2 regions of the Delftia sp. WSY_7 genome follow, and region 1 is predicted to be linked to the other one. Evidence: predicted binding sites of a transcription regulator. Region 1 holds the regulator's gene; the other holds the start of a gene.
The links. Region 1 encodes FNR, which switches genes on or off when oxygen is low (the NO sensors DNR and NnrR bind a similar motif). Its sites were predicted from a motif close to TTGATNNNNATCAA; they were not measured.
Positions count from the first base shown of each region.

Region 2: the regulator FNR is predicted to act here: its motif matches at 3,859-3,872, upstream of clpB (ATP-dependent chaperone ClpB).

Region 1 is NZ_JBICLB010000001.1:130,980-140,877, reverse strand. Features, by position in the region: gene ccoN (cytochrome-c oxidase, cbb3-type subunit I) at 1-319, shown strand, start outside; gene ccoO (cytochrome-c oxidase, cbb3-type subunit II) at 339-971, shown strand; gene ACF8ME_RS00720 (cbb3-type cytochrome c oxidase subunit 3) at 983-1,120, shown strand; gene ccoP (cytochrome-c oxidase, cbb3-type subunit III) at 1,148-2,065, shown strand; gene ccoG (cytochrome c oxidase accessory protein CcoG) at 2,143-3,597, shown strand; gene ACF8ME_RS00705 (FixH family protein) at 3,655-3,969, shown strand; gene ACF8ME_RS00700 (hypothetical protein) at 4,152-4,439, shown strand; gene fnr (fumarate/nitrate reduction transcriptional regulator Fnr) at 4,521-5,240, opposite strand; gene hemN (oxygen-independent coproporphyrinogen III oxidase) at 5,402-6,784, shown strand; gene ACF8ME_RS00685 (sulfite exporter TauE/SafE family protein) at 6,790-7,515, shown strand; gene ACF8ME_RS00680 (HD-GYP domain-containing protein) at 7,689-8,933, shown strand; gene ACF8ME_RS00675 (bifunctional diguanylate cyclase/phosphodiesterase) at 8,930-9,898, shown strand, end outside.
Region 2 is NZ_JBICLB010000035.1:87,835-97,732, forward strand. Features, by position in the region: gene dapA (4-hydroxy-tetrahydrodipicolinate synthase) at 1-465, opposite strand, end outside; gene ACF8ME_RS20190 (hypothetical protein) at 750-1,094, opposite strand; gene ACF8ME_RS20195 (hypothetical protein) at 1,103-1,357, opposite strand; gene moaE (molybdopterin synthase catalytic subunit MoaE) at 1,457-1,918, shown strand; gene ACF8ME_RS20205 (DMT family transporter) at 1,928-2,821, opposite strand; gene ACF8ME_RS20210 (AraC family transcriptional regulator) at 2,926-3,834, shown strand; gene clpB (ATP-dependent chaperone ClpB) at 3,968-6,580, shown strand; gene ACF8ME_RS20220 (hypothetical protein) at 6,611-6,970, shown strand; gene ACF8ME_RS20225 (aldehyde dehydrogenase family protein) at 7,181-8,617, shown strand; gene ACF8ME_RS20230 (GNAT family N-acetyltransferase) at 8,874-9,395, shown strand; gene ACF8ME_RS20235 (class I SAM-dependent methyltransferase) at 9,446-9,898, shown strand, end outside.

The DNA.
Region 1 (9,898 bases):
CAAGACCAAGATGCACTCGGTGGGCGCCATCGAACTGCACTTCTGGATGGCCACCATCGGCATCGTGCTGTACATCGCCGCGATGTGGATCGCCGGTGTGATGCAGGGCCTGATGTGGCGCGCCGTCAATCCCGATGGCACGCTGACCTACACCTTCGTCGAAAGCGTCAAGGCCAGCTATCCGTTCTACGTGATCCGCGTGGCCGGTGGCCTGCTGTACCTGGGCGGCATGCTGGTCATGCTGTGGAACACCTGGAAGACCGCGATCTCCGGCCGTTCCGTGAAGGTGGCCGTGCCTGCCGTCGTGGCCCACGCCTGAGCGTCTAGGAGCATTACTCATGTCCGATCACAACCATAGCGCTCCCAAGAGCTTTTCCCACGAGAAGGTGGAAACCAACAATTTCCTGCTGATCGTGCTGACCCTGCTGGTGGTCGCCGTCGGCGGCCTGGTGGAAATCGTTCCGCTGTTCTTCCAGAAGTCGACCACGGAAGCGGTGGCGGGCCTCAAGCCCTACACGCCGCTGCAGCTGATGGGCCGCGACGTCTATCTGCGCGAGGGCTGCTACAACTGCCACTCGCAGATGATCCGCCCCTTCCGCGCCGAGACCATGCGCTACGGCCACTACTCGGTGGCTGGCGAGTTCGTCTACGACCACCCCTTCCAGTGGGGTTCCAAGCGCACGGGTCCCGACCTGCACCGCGTGGGCGGCAAGTACAGCGACGAATGGCACCGCATCCACCTGAACAACCCGCGCGACGTGGTGCCCGAGTCCAACATGCCTGCCTACTCCTGGCTGGAGAAGAACAAGGTGGATGACACCGTGGTCGCCCAGCACATGAGCGCGCTGCGCAAGGTGGGCGTGCCCTACAGCGACGAGGAAATCAGCGGCGCCGCCGAGCAGGTCAAGGGCAAGACGGAAATGGACGCCGTCATCGCCTACCTGCAGGTGCTGGGCCGTTCGGTCAAGTAAAGGAGAGCGACATGGACATCACCACCATGCGCATCGTGGCCACGCTGGCCTCTCTGGCCTGCTTCATCGGTATCTGGTGGTGGGCGTTCGCCCGCCGCAACCAGGCCCGTTTCGAAGAGGCCGCCCAGCTGCCGTTCGAGCAAGACTGAGTCCCTCCACCAGAACGAGAACTTCCCATGAGCGATTTCGTAAACAACTTCTGGTCGATCTATGTCACGGCGATCACGCTGGGCGGCATCATCGGCTGCCTGCTGCTGCTGTATCTCACCGCACGCAAGAAGGTGGTCCCCTCGGCCGACAACACCACGGGCCACGTCTGGGACGAGGACCTGCGCGAGCTGAACAACCCCATGCCCAAGTGGTGGATGTGGCTGTTCATCATCACCTCGGTGTTCGGCTTCGCCTACCTGGCGGCCTATCCGGGCCTGGGCTCGTTCGCGGGCAAGCTGGGCTGGACGCAGCTGGGTGCCTATGAAAACGAGATGGCCAAGGCCCGCGCGGACCTGGAGCCGCTGTACGCCAAGTTCACGAGCATGAGCACCGAAGACATGGCCAAGGACCCCCAGGCCATGGCCATCGGCGAGCGCCTGTTCATGAACAACTGCGCGCAGTGCCACGGCTCGGATGCACGCGGCGGCAAGAGCTTCCCCAACCTGACCGATGGCGACTGGCTGCATGGCGGCACGCCCGACAAGATCAGGGAAACCATCACGGCGGGCCGCATCGGCATCATGCCGCCTATGGCCGCTGCCGTCGGCACGCCCGATGATGTGCGCAACCTCTCGCACTATGTGCTGAGCCTGTCGGGCAGCCCGCACGACTCGCTCAAGGCTTCGCTGGGCAAGTCCAAGTTCACGGCCTGCGCCGCCTGCCATGGCATGGACGGCAAGGGCAACCAGGCCCTGGGCGCGCCCAACCTGACCGATGACATCTGGCTGCACGGCTGGGGCGAGGCCGCCATCACGGCCATGATCAACAACGGCAAGCACAACGAGATGCCTGCCCAGAAGGACAAGCTGACCGAGGCGCAGATCGCGGTGCTTGCCTCCTATGTCTGGGGCATGTCGCACAAAGACGGCGCAGTCCGTCAATAAGGACAGGGGGCGGCGCTGCGGCGCCGCCTTTTTGCCTTTTGAGTTTTCAGATATTCCAAAAAATCAAGGAACCCACCATGAAGCCCGAGAACGGGGATGATGCCGGGAAGCCTCCCCGCAAAGTCATTCCGATCACGCCTGCCGACCCGGACCCGGGCCAGCTGGTGTCGATGTTCGAGTCCGAGAAGAAGGTCTACCCGCGCTCCATCAGCGGTGTCTTCGCACGCTGGCGATGGGCTCTGGTGTTTCTCACCCAACTGGTTTTCTATGGCCTGCCCTGGCTGGAATGGGGGCAGCGCCAGATGGTGCTGTTCGACCTGGGTGCGCGGCGCTTTTACCTGTTCGGGCTGGTGCTGTACCCGCAGGATTTCATCTACCTGGCGGGCCTGCTGATCATCTCGGCGCTGGCGCTGTTCCTGTTCACGGCCGTGGCCGGTCGCCTGTGGTGCGGCTTTTCCTGCCCGCAGACGGTCTACACCGAAATCTTCATGTGGGTGGAGCGCAAGGTCGAGGGCGACCGCAGCGCGCGCATGCGCCTGGACAAGAACGGCTGGACCTTTGAAAAGCTCTGGAAGAAGTCGCTCAAGCAGTTGCTGTGGATTGCCATTGCCCTGTGGACCGGCTTCACCTTCGTGGGCTACTTCGTGCCCATCCGCGAGCTGGGCGGCGAGCTGCTGGCGCTGCAGGGCAGCTGGCAGGTCTTCTGGGTGCTGTTCTACGGCTTCGCCACCTATGGCAACGCCGGCTACATGCGCGAGCAGGTCTGCAAGTACATGTGCCCCTATGCGCGCTTTCAGAGCGCCATGTTCGACCGCGACACCATGATCGTCAGCTACGACACGGGCCGGGGCGAGCCGCGCGCGCCGCGCACCAAGAAGGTGGACTACAAGGCCCAGGGCCTGGGCGACTGCATCGACTGCAAGATGTGCGTGCAGGTCTGCCCCGTGGGCATCGACATCCGCAACGGCCTGCAGTACGAATGCATAGGCTGCGGTCTGTGCATAGACGCCTGCAATTCCATCATGGACAAGATGGAGTATCCGCGCGGCCTCATCCGGCTGACCACGCAGAACGCCATGGCCGGCATGTGGCGGCGGGCCCAGGTGCTGCGCCGCATCTTCCGTCCGCGCGTACTGGTCTACTCGGCCGTGCTGATCGGCCTGAGCATGGCCATGATCGTGAGCCTGGCGCTGCGCCAGTCGGTCAAGGTCGACGTGATACGCGACCGGGCGTCGCTGTCGCGCATCGTCGCGGGCGGCAAGCTGGAAAATGTCTACCGCCTGCAGATCATGAATGCCACCGAGCAGGCCCAGCGCTACCGCATCAGCGCCCATGGCCTCGACGGGCTGGAGTTGGCGTCCGAGCAGGAGGTCGAGGTCGGCCCTGCCGAGACGCGCGGCATTGCGGCGCGGCTGCAGATTCCCTACGGTTCCGCCGAGCCGGGCTCGCACACCGTATTCTTCGATATCGATGCCGTGCATTCAGGCGCGGGACGCGCGTCCGAAAAGGCCGTCTTCCTGGTGCCCCGGTGATATGTCTGGCCGGCACCGCCCAGGCTGCGCCGGCTGTTTGAAAGAAAGAGGTTATCCATGTCTTCCAGTCCCGCAGTCTCCGCGCCCGCCACGGCCCCTTCGCATCCGGACGCCGGCAAGCCCTGGTGGAAGTTCGCCCATGTCTGGCTCGTGGTGGCCGGCCCGGCCGCCGTCGTGGTGGCCGGCGTGGTCACGGCCGTCATTGCGATCAATGGCGCCGATCCCGTGATCGATCCTGACTATTACCGCAATGGCATCACCATCAACGAGCGTGCCGATGGCGTGCGCGAAGTGCCCAAGAGCCTGGCGCCCGCGGTCACCGGCCGCAACCACGCGGCCACGCCCGCGCAGGACCATCCCACGGACCGCTGAACGCAGGAAAATGCCGTGCACAAGGCCGCAGTCGCGGCCTTTTTTGTATGGTGGATGGCATCTCCAGCATGCGCGAGGGCCAAGGGTTTCCTACAGGCAGTGCAGGGTGCGCAGGGCTTGGCACGGTGCGAGGGCGGCGCGCACAATGAAAGCCACCCCTCGACAGCTCAAGGAGATCGCTGATGTTGGCCCAACGCTGGATGTGGATTGCCTGGCCGGCCTTTCTGGCCGCCGCCGTGATGGAGATGCTGGTATTCGCCTTCGTGGACCCGCTGGAGCTGCACTGGCTCGGCGACCTGGGCTGGTCGCGGCAGGGAATCTACACGCTGGCCTTCTTCGCCTTCTGGGGCGTGACCATGCTGTCCAGCCTCATGACCACCATGCTGGGACGCTCCACGCACGATCTCAACGACGGCGTGGTCTCCGAGCCGGACCCAAATCTGGCCATGCAGGGCCTGGGGCGCGATTGAACCTGCGTGCACTGCAATGGCAATGAACAAGGCCCGCGACAGCGGGCCTTGTTCATTGCCGGGGGGCGGGGCCTTGCGGCCTCACTGGCACTGCTGGCTGTTGACGATGCGCTTGAGCGCGTCCGTGTCCAGGATGCGCAGATGGCGCTGGCGCACCTCGATGATGTTTTCCTCGGCAAACTTCGAGAAGGTGCGGCTCACCGTCTCCAGCTTCAGGCCCAGGTAGCTGCCGATTTCCTCGCGCGTCATGCGCAGCACCAGTTCCGACTTGGAAAAGCCCCGGGCGTGCAGGCGCTGCACCAGGTTGAGCACGAAGGCGGCCAGGCGCTCCTCGGCACGCATGCTGCCCAGCAGCAGCATCACGCCATGCTCGCGCACGATCTCGCGGCTCATGACCTTGTGCACATGGTTTTGCAGGGCCGTGACCTCGCGCGACAGGTCCTCCAGCTTGTCGAAGGGCATGACGCAGACCTCGGCGTCTTCCAGCGCGACCGCATCGCAGGTGTGGTGGTCGTTGACGATGCCATCCAGGCCGATGATCTCGCCGGCCATCTGAAAGCCCGTGACCTGGTCGCGCCCGTCCTCGGTGGCCACGCAGGTCTTGAAGAAGCCCGTGCGGATGGCGTACAGCGAGGTGAAGGACTCACCGTTGCGAAACAGCAGGCCGCCGCGCTTGACCTTGCGGCGCGTGGCCACGATGTCGTCGATGCGCTGCATCTGCTCGGCATCCAGGCCCATGGGCATGCACAGCTCGCGCAGGTTGCAATTGGAACAGGATGCTTTGATGGTCTGAAGGTTCATGGAGTAAACATCAGCGGCGCAGCAGTGCGCCGGCGGTGACCTCGTGGATGGCGATGAGTTGGATCAAATTGTCGCAGCACTGCCGCGAACAACTCTTGATATGAGTCAAGGACGCGGCCAATGGGCTGCGGCACAGTGGACGACATTAGAGGAAAAAACCCATGACCGCTGTCACCCCAGAGCTGCTGCGTCGCTTCGACGTACCGGGGCCCCGATACACCTCGTTCCCCACGGCCGATCGTTTCGTGGAGGCTTTCGGTGCTGAAGACTATATCCTGGCACTTGAGCACCGCAAATCGAGTACCGCAGCGCGAGCCATGCCTTTGTCGCTGTATGTGCATGTGCCGTTCTGCGAGTCGCTGTGCTACTACTGCGCCTGCAACAAGATCGTGACGCGCCACCACGATCGCGCGGCCGTCTACCTGGACTACCTGGCGCGCGAGATGGCCTTGCACACGGCCCATTGCGGCAAGGGCCAGGCCGTCAGCCAGCTGCACCTGGGCGGCGGCACGCCCACCTTCTTCTCGGACGATGAGCTGCGCACGCTGATGGCCCTGCTGCGCGAGCATTTCAAGCTGGAGCCGGGCGGCGAATACTCCATCGAGGTCGATCCGCGCACCGTCAGCGTCGAACGCCTGGCCGTGCTCAAGGAGCTGGGCTTCAACCGCCTGAGCTTCGGCGTGCAGGATTTCGACGAACAGGTGCAGATCGCCGTGCACCGCGTGCAGCCGGCCGAGCAGGTGTTCGCGCTGGTGGCAGCGGCACGGCAGCTGGGCTTTGCCTCCATCAACGTGGACCTGATCTACGGCCTGCCCAAGCAGACGCCCGAGTCCTTCGAGCGCACGCTGGCCCAGGTCAATGCGCTGCGGCCCGACCGCATCGCGCTCTATGCCTATGCCCACCTGCCCGAGCGCTTCAAGCCGCAGCGGCGCATCGCGGCCGAGGACCTGCCCCAGGGCGCCGACAAGCTGGCCATGCTCTCGCGCTCCATCGCGGCCTTCATGGAGGGCGGCTATGTCTACGTGGGCATGGACCACTTCGCCTTGCCCGAGGACGCGCTGGCCGTGGCCAAGCGCCAGGGCCGGCTGCATCGCAACTTCCAGGGCTACAGCACCCAGCCCGACTGCGACCTGATTGCGCTGGGCGTGTCGGCCATCGGCAAGGTGGGGGCCAGCTACAGCCAGAACGCCAAGACGCTGGAGGAGTACTACGACGCCATCGACGCCGGCCACCTGCCCGTGGTGCGCGGCCTGGCACTGTCGCGCGATGATCTGGTGCGGCGCGCCGTCATCATGGCCATCATGTGCCAGGGCGCCGTGCTGTTCGAGCCCATGGAGCAGGCCTGGCTGCTGGGCTTTCGCGAGTACTTCGCCCCCGAGCTGGCGGCGCTTCAGGACCTGCAGGCCAAGGGGCTGGTGCAGATCAGCGACGAGGGATTCCAGGTCACGCCCATGGGCTGGTACTTCGTGCGTGGCGTGGCCATGCTGTTTGACCGATATCTGCAGGCCGACAAGAACCGGGCGCGGTTTTCGAGGATCATCTAGGCCCCATGCTGTTGTCGCTGCTCTGGACCGCTTTGATCATGGGGCTCGTCGGCGGGCCCCATTGCCTTGCCATGTGCGCCGCGCCCTGCGGCGTGGTCACGGGCGGGGCGGGGCAGGGCACGGTACAGGGTGGTGGGCAGGTGGTCGCCGTCCATGGACTGCAAAGCCGGCTGTGGCTGCGCACGGCGCTGTTCCATAGCGGGCGGCTGGCCGGCTATGCCAGCCTGGGCGCTGCCTCGGCGCTGGCCATGGAAAGCCTGTCCTGGCTCACCAGCCAGACCACGGCGCTGCAGCCGTTCTGGACGCTGACCCATGTCGCCGTGATGGCCTGGGGCCTGGCCATGATGGTGCAGGCCCGCCAGCCCGCCTGGCTGGAGTCTGCGGGCCGCGCCGCCTGGCGGCGCGTGCAGCCCTGGGTGTCCGCCCCTGGCGGCACGCTGGCGGCGGGCTATGCCTGGGCGCTCATGCCCTGCGGACTGCTGTATTCGGCCGTGCTGGTCGCCGCGCTCAGCGGTGGCCCCTTGCAGGGCGCATCGGCCATGGTGGCCTTTGGCGTGGGCAGCGGGCTGTGGCTGGTGGCCGGCCCCTGGCTGTGGCGGCTGGGCCGCCAGCGCCTGAACGGTCTGCGTGCCGAATGGGGCACGCGGCTGGCCGGCCTGATGCTGGTGGGCGTGGCCGTGTGGGCGCTGTGGATGGACCTGATCTACAAGCCCAGTCTCTGGTGCCGATGAACAACAGCGGGGGACAGACTTGGTCCTGAGGGTCGCGGATTGCCTGCAAGGCCCTCAGAACTGGAGATAATGCCCGAATCATCGGCTTACATTTGCCGATTCCTTCAGCCTCGGGGCCGTTGCCGCGCGTGAACCATTCCGTCCTCATCGATATCCGAGACCTCCGTCCGGGCATGTTTGTCCAGCTCGATGTTGGATGGCTGAACCATCCTTTTCCGGTCAGCAGCTTCAAGATCACCTCCAGCGCACAGATCCAGACCCTGAAATCCCTGGGCCTGGAGGCGGTGCGCTGCGTTCCGCACAAAAGCGACGCCTGGCCGGCCGAGGTGCGCACTCCGCCGCCGCAGCCGCTGCCCGCTGTGGCGGCCGCCGCAGCCGAGCCCGCCGAGGAACCTGCACCCGCAGCGCCGCTGCTGCTGTCCGTGCCCAACTGGCGCGGCCGGCTGGAGGACTGCAATGCGCGCTTTCAGAAGGTGGAGCGTGGCTATGTGGCCATCGAAACCACCCTTGCCAGCGCGCCCGAGCAGGCGCGCATGCCCACCGAAGCCCTGGTCGACGGCTGCCTGGCCGAACTGGCCGGCCCGCAGGACGTGGCGATTCACCTCCTGTCCGATGGCGTGGGCAGCAACCAGAGCGTGCATGCCGTCAACGTGACCGTGCTCGGCCTGCTGCTGGGCCGGGCCCTGGGCCTGGAGGCTGCGCTGCTGCGCGACCTGGGCCTGGCGGCGCTGCTGCACGATGCCGGCAAGCCGGTGGCCGGCGCCGAGGGCATGCACGGCCTGGCCCTGGAGTCTTCCGTGCCCGACGCGCTGCGCGACCGCTACGAGCGCCATGTGGGTGAATCGGTGGCCATCGCCATGCGCATGGGCCTGTCGGCCCAGGTCACCACCGCCATCGCTCAGCACCATGAATGGGCCGACGGCACGGGATTCCCGCTGAGCCTGGTGGCCGAGGACATGGAGCTCACGGGCCAGATCCTGGCCCTGGTCAACACCTATGACCGCCTGTGCAATCCCGGCGATGCGCAGACGCCGCACACGCCGCACGAGGCGCTGTCCATGCTGTTCAGCCGGCTGCGCGACAAGTTCGCCGCGCCCGTGCTCAATGGCTTCATCCGGATGATGGGCGTGTTCCCGCCGGGCTCGGTGGTGGAGCTGACCGATGGGCGCCATGCCATGGTCATGTCCGTCAATGCATCACGGCCGCTCAAGCCTTCGGTGATGGTCCATGACGCCAGCGTGCCGGCCGCCCAGGCGCCCGTGCTGGCGCTGGAGCTGTTTCCCGCGCTGGGCATACGCCGGGGCGTGGCTCCTGCGCAGTTGCCGCGCGACGCGCTGGACTATCTGTCGCCGCGCCGGCGTGTCTGCTATTACTTTGAACGGGCGGTGGAATTGGATCCGCCGAAGGTGGCGTCTTGAACAAGCAAGCGCTCAACCGCGCCTGGCCCCGCCTGCTCGATGCCCTGCAGGAGGCGCTGTGGCTGATCGATGCCCGCAGCCTGAAGGTGCTGCGCGCCAACGCCGCCAGCGAATCCGTCACCGGCTATGAGACCGATGCCGCCGTGGGATTGCCCGTGCAGGTGCTGGCCGCCACGCCGCAGCAGCAGGCGTTCTGGAGCGACCCTTTCAACTGGCAGGCCGGCGCCCAGTTCATTTCCGAGGTGCGCCGTGCCGACGGCCAGCTGGCGCCCGTGGAGATGCGCGTGCGCGCGCTCGACGGCGAGGTGCTCCTGGTCAGCATGCTGGACCGGCGCGAGCAGGCGCTGCACGAGGCCGAATTCGAAAGCCTGCTGGGCGAGTTGCGCGCCACGCTGGAGTCGGCGGCCGACGCCATCCTGGTGTGCGATCCCGATGGCCGCATCCGCGCCTTCAACCACCGATTCGCCACGCTCTGGGGCATTCCCGAGGCGTTGCTGGTGCGCCGCAACGACGCGGCCATCCTCGATCACCTGGCCGGCCAGGTGCGCGATGCCGAGTCCTACGCGCAGCAGTTGAAGCTGCTGTCGGCCCAGCCCCTGATGGAAGCGTCCGACGTACTGGACCTGCGCGACGGCCGCATCCTGGAGCGCCGCGCCGTGCCCCAACTGCGCCGGGGCCTGCCCATGGGGCGCATTTTCTCCTTCCGCGACATCACGGCCGAGGCCCAGACCCAGGCGGGCCTGGAGCTGGCTGCGCGGGTCTTCGAGTCCAGCCTGGACGGCATCTTCATCGCCGATGGCCACATGGACGTGGCACGTACCAACCCGGCCTGCGAACGCTTGCTGGGCGGCATGCCCGTGCAGGGCCGCACGGTGGAATCGCTGTTCGAAGCCACCGAAGACCCATCCGACACGCTGGGCGACCTGGCCCGCATACAGTGGCATCAAGGCGGCTTCTGGGAGGGC
Region 2 (9,898 bases), on a different contig from region 1:
CAGCACCACGCCGGTGCGGTAGGGAATGTCGTAGACGATGACCGGATGGGCGCTGCGCTCGGCAATCGCCGTGAACCACTGCAGCAGGCCTGCCTGCGATGGGCGTATGTAGTGCGGCGCGGGCACCAGAATGCCGGCCAGCGGCAGGGCGTTCAGTGCCTGAACGCGGGCCAGCGCATGCCCCAGGTGGCAGTCCGAAACGCCCATGACCACGGGCATGCCCTGGGCCGCTGAGAGGATGGTGGACAGGGCGGCATCGTGCTCCGCTTCGCTCAGCGCGGCGGCCTCGGCGGTCGAGCCGCAGGCCACGTAGCCGGCGATGCCGCTGGCGTTGTAGTGCTGCACCAGGGCGCGCAGCGCCCCGTGGTCCACCGCCGCCTCATCTCCAGGAAGAAAGGGCGTGACCAGCGGAAGCCACAGCCCCTGGAATCGGGCCTGTGGCGAGGTGGTGGAAGGCAAAGACATGGAAGATCCCTTCGGGTGATTCAAACAATGAACGACCGGACGCAGCCACCGGCCAGACCGAGGGCGGAAAGGCAGGCGCCTGAAGGGATGCGGGAAGGGGAGATGGAGGCTGCCGGGCCGGTTCCGTCGCTCATCTGGACGGAACCTCAGCTCCGGTCAGACGAGCTGGGGTTTGCAGGCTTTGCCCAGGCACAGGCGCACGGCATCGCCGTGGCATGTGGGGAAGGCAAAGATGGCAGGCATGGCGCGCAGTGTAGCGCGCCTGAGCGCCTCGGTGGTGACCTTCAGGCTGCGCCTTCGGCGCCGGGAGGGGTTGATGCATCGGGCAGCAGCGGTGCCTGCCACTCCAGCAGCTCGGCCAGGCGCTGCACGATCCAGCGTGCCTCGCCGGGGCTGACGATGGAGCCTTCGGCAGCCAGGCCGGCGTGCATGCCCAGCAGCACGCCTTGCTCCGAGGAATTGCCCGAGTGGTAAAGCGTCTGTGCCTGCTCGACCAGGTGGCTGGCCAGGTCCTCGCACAGTTCATAGCGCCCGACCACGTCTGCAATCGATGCCTTGAGCCGGCCGTGCCGGTCGGCATACAGGGCGGCAAAGCTCGGCGGCGGCTGTATCTGGCTGGTCTCGTCCATGGCGCGCCTCAATCGGGTTCGAACAGGCGTTCGAAGCGTGCGATGTCTTCGGCCAGCTCGCAGCTCACCAGCTGGCCCATCTTGCCGTCGCCCAGCCGGTGGGCTGCAAACAGCGTGGCCTTGCCGCGAAAGCCGTAGTCGGGCAGGTGGATGATGGTGTAGGGATGGGGCACGAACAGCTGGTGCTCGTAGACCACGCGCTGCTCGTTGCGCGGCGAGGGATAGAGCGTGTATTCGGGGGTGGTGATCGTGAGTGTGGCCATGCGTGGCCCGCCGCAGCAAAAAAGCGCTGGGGGCGGGGGAGGGCAATGCTACCGCGTTCATCGCCTTCTGGCGCGCCGCCGCCCTGCGACAATGCGGGCATGCAAGCAGCCCGTGTATCCATCCAGACCGAGGATTTCGACGTATCGGCCGAACTCGCCGCCCTGCGCTCCGGCGACGCCCGCGTGGGCGCGGTATGCAGCTTCATAGGCACCGTGCGCGACCGCAACGAGGGCGCCGCCGTGGCAAGCATGGAGCTGGAGCACTACCCGGGCATGACCGAGAAATCCATCGAGGCCATCATCGACGAGGCGGTCCAGCGCTTCGGCATCCATGGCGCGCGCGTCATCCACCGCATCGGCCCGTTGCAGCCCATGGACCAGATCGTGCTCGTGGCCGTCACTGCATCGCACCGGGGCATGGCTTTCCAGGCCTGCGAATACATCATGGACTACCTCAAGTCGCTGGCGCCTTTCTGGAAAAAGGAACAGACGCCCGAGGGCGCGCGCTGGGTGGATGCGCGCGTCAGCGACGAAGAGGCGCTGGCGCGCTGGCGCCAGTGAGCTGACGCTTCAGGCCCTGCGCAGTGCGGCACCCCGCAACCATTGCGGCGGCCGGAACACCAGCAGGTTGCCGAACATCACCAGCAGCAGGCCACCCACGGCCAGCGGCGTCCACACATAGCCTTCGAAAAGGGCCGAGATACTGAGCGCAACGATGGGGAACAGCACCGTCGCATACGCCGCCTTCTCGGGGCCCAGGCGCCCGACCAGGGTCAGATAGGCCGTGAACGCGATCACCGAGCCCGGAATGGCCAGGTACAGCCAGGAGCCCACATAGGTCCAGCTGGCATCGAAGCGCCAGGGCAGGCCTGCCACCAGCGCATAGCCTGTCAGCAGCAGCGTGCCGGCCAGCATGCCCCAGGCATTGGTCTGGGCCGGCCGCCAGCCCATGGACTGCAGCGAGGCCGACAGCATGTTCCCGCAGGAAAAGCACAGCGTGCCCAGCACGGCCCAGGCCAGGCCGGGCAGGCTGGCATGCCGGCCTGCGCGCAGCTCGAGCCAGAACAGCGCCACCAGGCCTGCAAGGCCGAAGAGGCTGCCGGCCAGCACATGGGGCGCCAGCCTGCGGCCGTGGATGATGCGCGCCAGCAGCGCGTTCCAGAGATTGGCGCTGGAGAACACCACGGCGGCCAGGCCGCTGGCCAGCGTCTCGCTGGCATGCATGAAGCACACGAAGTTGAAGCTGAACAGGCACAGGCCCTGGGCCAGCACGCGCGGCAGCGCCGGGCCGCGTGGGACGCGCAGCTGGCGCGACCAGGCCAGCCAGGCGAACATCAGCACGGCGGCCAGCGCAAAGCGGTAGGCAATGGACAGCTCCACGGGCACGGTGCCCAGCTGCAGCTTCAGGGCGATCCAGGTCGAACCCCAGATCAGCACGACCAGGGCATAGAGGGTGGCAGTCATGGCCGGTGATGATGGCGCCGCAGGCTGGGCGGGCATGGCAGATTCCTGCGGTTTGATGGCCTGGCGCCATGCGTCGGTATGGCTGCGGGACCACAATCGCTGCCATGACGCCCACGCCGCTGCCCGAGCTGCCCTCCAGCCACCTGTGCCAGGTGCTGTCACGCTCCAAGGCCCGGCTGCAGCGGCGCGTGCGCCTGAGCGAGGGGGTGGAGCTGGCCGTCTGGGCCAATGTGGACGACGAGGTGCGCTACTGCCAGCCCGGTCACCACACGCTGTCGGTCTACCTGGCCGGCGGCGAGGGCTCGCAGCTCAAGGCGCGGCCCGAGGCCATGGGGGCGCCGGGGCGCATCTGCATCTTCACGCCAGAGGACGAATCGCACTGGCTGGTGCGATCGCCCGTGCAGTTCCTGCACCTGTATGTGTCCGACCTGGCCTGGGCGGGGCGCGTGGTCCGCATGCTGGATGCCGAGCCCCGCTCGCGCACCTTGCGTGCGCAGATCTACGGGGACGATCAGGCCTTCCACGCCGGTGCCCGTGCGCTGATGCAGCTGGACTGGCAGGACCCGCAGCAGCAACTGGCGGCCGATGCCATTGGCCAGCAGCTGGTGGACCGGCTGGTGCTGCAGTCCGCCACGCCGCGCCAGGTGCAGGCGCTGCAGCGGCCGCTGGGCGGGCTCTCTGCGGCCGTGCGGCGCAGGGTGCTTGCCCATATCGAGGCGCATCTGCATGACTCCAAGGCCGTGTCGCTGCCGGCACTGGCGAGACAGGCCTGCCTTTCGGAATTCCATTTCGCACGCATGTTCCGCCAGAGCATGGGCTGCACGGTGCACGAATGGGTGCTGCAGCAGCGCCTGGCCCGGGCACGGCGTGCCCTGTCTGCGCGCAACGTGCCGCCGCTGGCCGAGCTGGCGCTGGATTGCGGCTTTTCCAGCGCCAGCCACCTGGTGCGCAGCTTCCGGGCGCATTTGGGCGTTACGCCTACGCAGTTCTCGATCTTTCAGCGCAATGCTTGAGAAGGATGGCCGGCCTCGCCGGCCTTGATCTGGCGCAAGCGTCTGTCCTTGCGGGCCGGGCATGGCTTGAAATTTGCCCTGCCGGTATCAGATAAATCGCAATGACCCTGTTTCAGGAGCGAAAAGAAACACCATGCGAATCGACAAACTGACAACCAAGTTCCAGGAAGCCCTGGCCGACGCGCAAACGCTGGCCCTGGGCGGTGACCAATCCAATATCGAACCCCTGCACCTGCTCGTGGCGCTGCTGCGCCAGGACGACGGTCCGCGCTCGCTCTTGCAGCGTGCCGGCGCCAACGTGGGCCAGCTGCAGGCCGCGGCCGAGAAGGCCCTGGCAGACCTGCCGCGCGTGCAGCATCAGGACCAGGTGCAGGTCGGCTCCGAGCTGGGCCGCCTGCTGCAGGCGACCGAGAAGGAAGCCCTCAAGCGCGGCGACCAGTTCATTGCCAGCGAGCTGTTCCTGCTGGCGCTGACCGACAGCAGCGGCGCCTCCACGCGTGCGGGCCAACTGCTCAAGGAAAGCGGCGTGACGCGCTCCAGCCTGGAGTCGGCCATCAACGCCGTGCGCGGCGGCCAGACCATGGACAGTGCCGAAGGCGAAGGCCAGCGCGAGGCCCTCAAGAAATACACCATGGACCTGACCGAGCGCGCGCGCATCGGCAAGCTCGATCCGGTGATCGGCCGCGACGACGAAATCCGCCGCTCCATCCAGGTGCTGCAGCGCCGCAGCAAGAACAACCCCGTGCTCATCGGCGAGCCCGGCGTGGGCAAGACCGCCATTGTCGAGGGCCTGGCCCAGCGCATCGTGGCCGGCGAGGTGCCCGAAAGCCTCAAGAACAAGCGCGTGCTGTCGCTGGACATGGCGGGCCTGCTGGCCGGCGCCAAGTACCGCGGCGACTTCGAGGAACGCCTGAAGTCCGTGCTCAAGGAAGTGGCCCAGGAAGAGGGGCGCATCATCCTGTTCATCGACGAGATCCACACCATGGTCGGTGCCGGCAAGGCCGACGGCGCCATGGACGCGGGCAACATGCTCAAGCCGGCCCTGGCGCGCGGCGAGCTGCACTGCATCGGCGCGACCACGCTCGATGAATACCGCAAGTACATCGAAAAGGATGCGGCGCTGGAGCGGCGCTTCCAGAAGGTGCTGGTCGAGGAGCCCTCGGTCGAGGACACCATCGCCATCCTGCGCGGCCTGCAGGTGCGCTACGAGGCCCACCACGGCGTGGACATCACCGACCCGGCCATTGTGGCCGCGGCCGAGCTGAGCCACCGCTACATCACCGACCGCTTCCTGCCCGACAAGGCCATCGACCTGATCGACGAGGCTGCGGCCAAGATCAAGATCGAGATCGACTCCAAGCCCGAGGTCATGGACAAGCTCGAGCGCCGCATGATCCAGCTCAAGATCGAGCGCGAGGCCATGAAGAAGGAAAAGGACGAGGCCTCGCAAAAGCGCCTGCAACTGATCGAGGAGGAACTCGGCAGCCTGGAGCGCGAGTACGCCGACCTCGAAGACGTGTGGAAGAGCGAGAAGGCCAGCGCCCAGGGCTCCGAGCAGATCCGCAAGGAGATCGACCAGATCCGCATCCAGATCGACGAGCTCAAGCGCAAGGGCGACTTCAACAAGGTGGCCGAGCTGCAGTACGGCAAGCTGCCCTCGCTGGAAAAGCAGCTCAATGAAGCCCAGGCCAGCGAGCAAGGGCAGGGCGGTGCGCCCGCCCACAGATTGCTGCGCACCCATGTGGGCGCCGAGGAGATTGCCGAGGTGGTCAGCCGTGCCACGGGCATTCCCGTGGCCAAGATGATGCAGGGCGAGAAGGACAAGCTGCTGCGCATGGAAGACCGGCTGCATGACCGCGTCGTCGGCCAGGACGAGGCCATCTCGGCCGTGGCCAACGCCATCCGCCGTTCGCGCTCGGGCCTGTCCGATCCCAACCGGCCCACCGGTTCCTTCCTGTTCCTGGGCCCCACGGGCGTGGGCAAGACGGAACTGTGCAAGGCGCTGGCCGGCTTCCTGTTCGACAGCGAAGACCATCTGGTGCGCATCGACATGAGCGAGTTCATGGAAAAGCATTCCGTGGCCCGCCTGATCGGCGCGCCGCCCGGCTACGTGGGCTACGAGGAAGGCGGCTACCTGACCGAGGCCGTTCGCCGCAAGCCCTACAGCGTGCTGCTGCTCGACGAGGTGGAGAAGGCCCATCCCGACGTCTTCAACGTGCTGCTGCAGGTACTGGACGACGGCCGGCTGACCGACGGCCAGGGCCGCACCGTGGACTTCAAGAATACGGTCATCGTGATGACGAGCAACATAGGCTCTTTGCTGATCCAGGCCATGGTCGGCGAGGATTACGATGATGTGAAAGACGCGGTCTGGGGGGAACTCAAGAACCATTTCCGACCCGAATTCCTCAACCGCATCGACGAGACCGTGGTGTTCCACGCGCTCGACGCGAAGAATATCGAGTCGATCGCAAGGATTCAGCTCAAGCTGCTGGAGCGGCGTTTGGAGAAAATGGACCTTGCGCTGCAGGTGTCCGACCAGGCACTGGCCGAACTGGCCAAGGTGGGCTTCGATCCCGTTTTCGGGGCCCGGCCGCTCAAGCGCGCGATACAGCAGCGGATCGAGAATCCGTTGTCGAAACTGCTGCTCGAAGGGCGCTTCCCGCCCAAGAGCACGATTGCGGTGCATGTGGACCCGGTACAGGAACCGGGCGTATTCCGGTTCGATGCGGCAGACTCCGCCTGACGCACCGGGCCAGCCAAGAAAGGCTTTGCTTTGAACGATTTCGTCGCCACCCTGACCCGCTGGGCCGTTCGCATCCTGCTGATGCTTGTGGGCCTGGTCTTCTTTGTCAGCCTGCTCACCGCAGCTGCGCTGCTGGCCCTGGTCTGGGCCGTGCGGGCGCTGTGGGCCAGGCTCACCGGCCAGCCGGTCATGCCCTGGGCCATGCGCATGAGCCCGCGGGCTGGCTGGCAGACCGTCTACCGCTCCGGCTCCGAGTGGATGGCCCAGCGCCCGCAGCGCGCCTACGGCGCGGCTGAAGGCGGTGGCCGTCGCGCAGGTGCAGGCGCAGGCGTGCTGCCGGGAGCGGGCGAGGTGACCGACGTTCAGCCCCGTGAAGTGCGCGAGCCCTGAAGCGTCTTGCTGCAGCCTTTACGCGGCCTGCGCATCTTCGCGCCCAGGCCGCGCATATCGGCCCGTATAGTCTGTAACCCTCGGGAGCCCGTGCAAGGCTCCCTTTTTTTTCTCCGAGCCGTTCTGGCTGCTTGCCGCCGTATCCAGCCAATCCGCAGGCGGCCTGTGCAGCATGAGAGCGTCTGCCGCGTCTTCTTACCATTGAGCCCTATGACCCAGATGGATCTTCATCGCGTCTTCGAACTTCAGTACCAGGCCAGCCGGGCGCAGGTGGACGTGCCGCTGCTGGTGCGCCGCGAGAGGCTGCTGCGCATGCAAAAGCTGCTGGACGAGCACGGCCCCGTGCTGGCTGCCGCAGTGCAGGCCGACTTCGGCATGCGCTCGCCACGGTTGACCGAGATGGTGGAGCTGTTCGTGCTGCGCAACCTGCTCAAGCACACGCTGCGCCATCTGGCGCGCTGGTCGGGGCGCCAGCGGGTGCGCACGCCGCTGATGCTCATGCCGGGCCGTGGGTGGATAGAGCGCCAGCCGCTGGGCGTGGTGGGGGTGATCTCTCCGTGGAACTATCCGGTGCAGCTGGCGCTGGGGCCTGCCATCACGGCCCTGGCAGCGGGCAACCGCGTCATGCTCAAGCCCAGCGAACTCACGCCGCACACGTCGGCGCAACTGGCCGCGCTGGTGGGGCAGTTCTTTGCGCCCGAGGAGTTCGCCGTGATCGAGGGCGATGTGAGCGTGGCCACGCAGTTCTCGGGCCTGCACTTCGACCATCTGCTGTTCACCGGATCGACGGCCGTGGGCCGGCGCGTGGCCCAGGCGGCCGCAGCGCACCTGACGCCGACCACGCTGGAGCTGGGCGGCAAGTCGCCCTGCATCGTCTCCACCGACTGCGACCTGAAGGAGGCAGCGCTCAAGATCGCACATGGCAAGCTCGTCAACGCAGGCCAGACCTGCATTGCCCCCGACTACGTGCTGCTGCCGCGTGGACAGGAGGCCGAATTCGCCGAGGCCTTTCGCGCCGCCGCGCAGCGGCTGTTCCCGCGCTTTGCCGGCAACCCGGACTATGCCGCCATCCTCACCAAGCGCCACCTGGCCCGCCTGCGGCAGATGCTGCGCCAGGCCCAGGGCATGGGCGCCCATGTCGAATGGATGGAGGACGGCGGCGCCAGCCAGGAGGGGGCGGACATGGCCTGGGGTGATGCCGTGGAGCGCCAGATGGCACCGGCCCTGGTCTTCAATGCCACCAGCCAGATGCAGCTCATGCAGGAGGAGATCTTCGGCCCCATCCTGCCCGTGATCAGCTACGACAGGCTGGACGACGTGGTCTCGGCCATCAATGCCGGGCCCAGGCCGCTGGCGCTGTACTGGTTCGGCCGCGACGAGAAGGTGCGTGATGCGGTGCTGTCACGCACCATCAGCGGCGGGGTGACGGTCAATGACACCCTGCTGCACTTCGCGCACGAGAACCTGCCCTTCGGTGGCGTGGGCGACAGCGGTTGGGGTGCCTATCATTCGGAGCAGGGCTTTGCGCGGCTGAGCCATCAGAAGGCGGTGTTCGTGCAGTCGCGCTGGTCAGGGGCCGCCATGCTGTATCCGCCCTATGGTGCGAAGTTCGATCGCATCATGGAACTGATGCGCCGCTGGCTGTGAGCAATGGCTCGATCGGGCGTGCTGCCGGGCATGCCTGCATCGTGAGGAATTGTCAACTGATTCCTTGGCGAGCCTTGTGTTGCATGCACTAGCTGCTCTTTTTTGAAGAGCACATAGCACATCCGATAGCCGAGGGCAAGAAAACGAGCACAGCCGTACTTGCGTGCATGGCTAAGGGGCTCGATGCACGCAAAAAGCGCGATTCCGGTGAAAATCACGCCCTTCTATTTTCACCTGTTTTCGTTTCGGTTTTTCCATGTCTAGTATCCAGGTTCGTCCAGCCACTCTCCGCGATGCAAAAGCGATTGCCCAGATCCATACTGCTTCCGCCATGGAGGCTTACCGAGGTCTGGTTCCCGATGACCAGCTCAAGAGCATGTCGTCGGTAGAAAAACGCCAGGCCTATTGGCGCGAAGCCATTGAATTTTGCGAGCCCCAGGTTCAGGTCGCCATCGATGGCGACAAGATCGTCGGCTTCGTCGGCTTCGACCGCTCGCGCGATGAGAAGTCGCGCCAGACCACCGGTGAAATCTGGGCCATCTATGCTGCACCTACCCACTGGAATCAGGGTGTGGGCGTGGCCCTGTGGGACGCCGCACGCGACGGCCTGCTTGAAGAAGGCTGCACCAATGTCACGTCGTGGGTGCCGCTGCGCAATGAACGCGCGCTGCGCTTTCACGAGCTCGCCGGCTTCAAGCGCGAAATGTCCACCGCCAAGACGGCCCAGGTGGGCGGTCTCAAGATCGAGGAAGTGCGGCTCAAGCGCGCACTGAACTGATCGGGTCTCCGACCCGCTTTCCCCCTAAATCACTCACGGAGCAGCAGGCCTTGTCCTCTTCCCAGAACTGGTCCCTGCTGCAATGGCAGGAGAACGAGGCCACGCAGGCAGCGCTGTGGCGCGCGGACAGCACCATGACCGCACCGCGCCGCATCGTCATCGCCGACGACAGCCTGTCTGCCGACAGCGCCTACCGCCTGGCCTGCGAAGGCCAGGCGATGCTGTGGCGCGGCGATTTCCAGAATGCCAGGCAATTGCTGTCGGCGCTGGGCCGCCGCCTGGACAAGCCTGCACGTGAGACGTCCGCCAAGGCTCGCCATCGGCGGGCCGGCAAGGAAGACGCCAAGCCTGTCTTTCCCCATGCCTTCCACCTGCACCGCCAGGCGCTGGCGCAGCGGGCACGCATTCTGTCCAGCGTGATGATCGAGCTCGATGCCAGCTGGCATTGCGCCCTGCGCCGCGCACCGGACTGGAGCGAGGCCTGCCGCGAGGCCTGGGGCGAC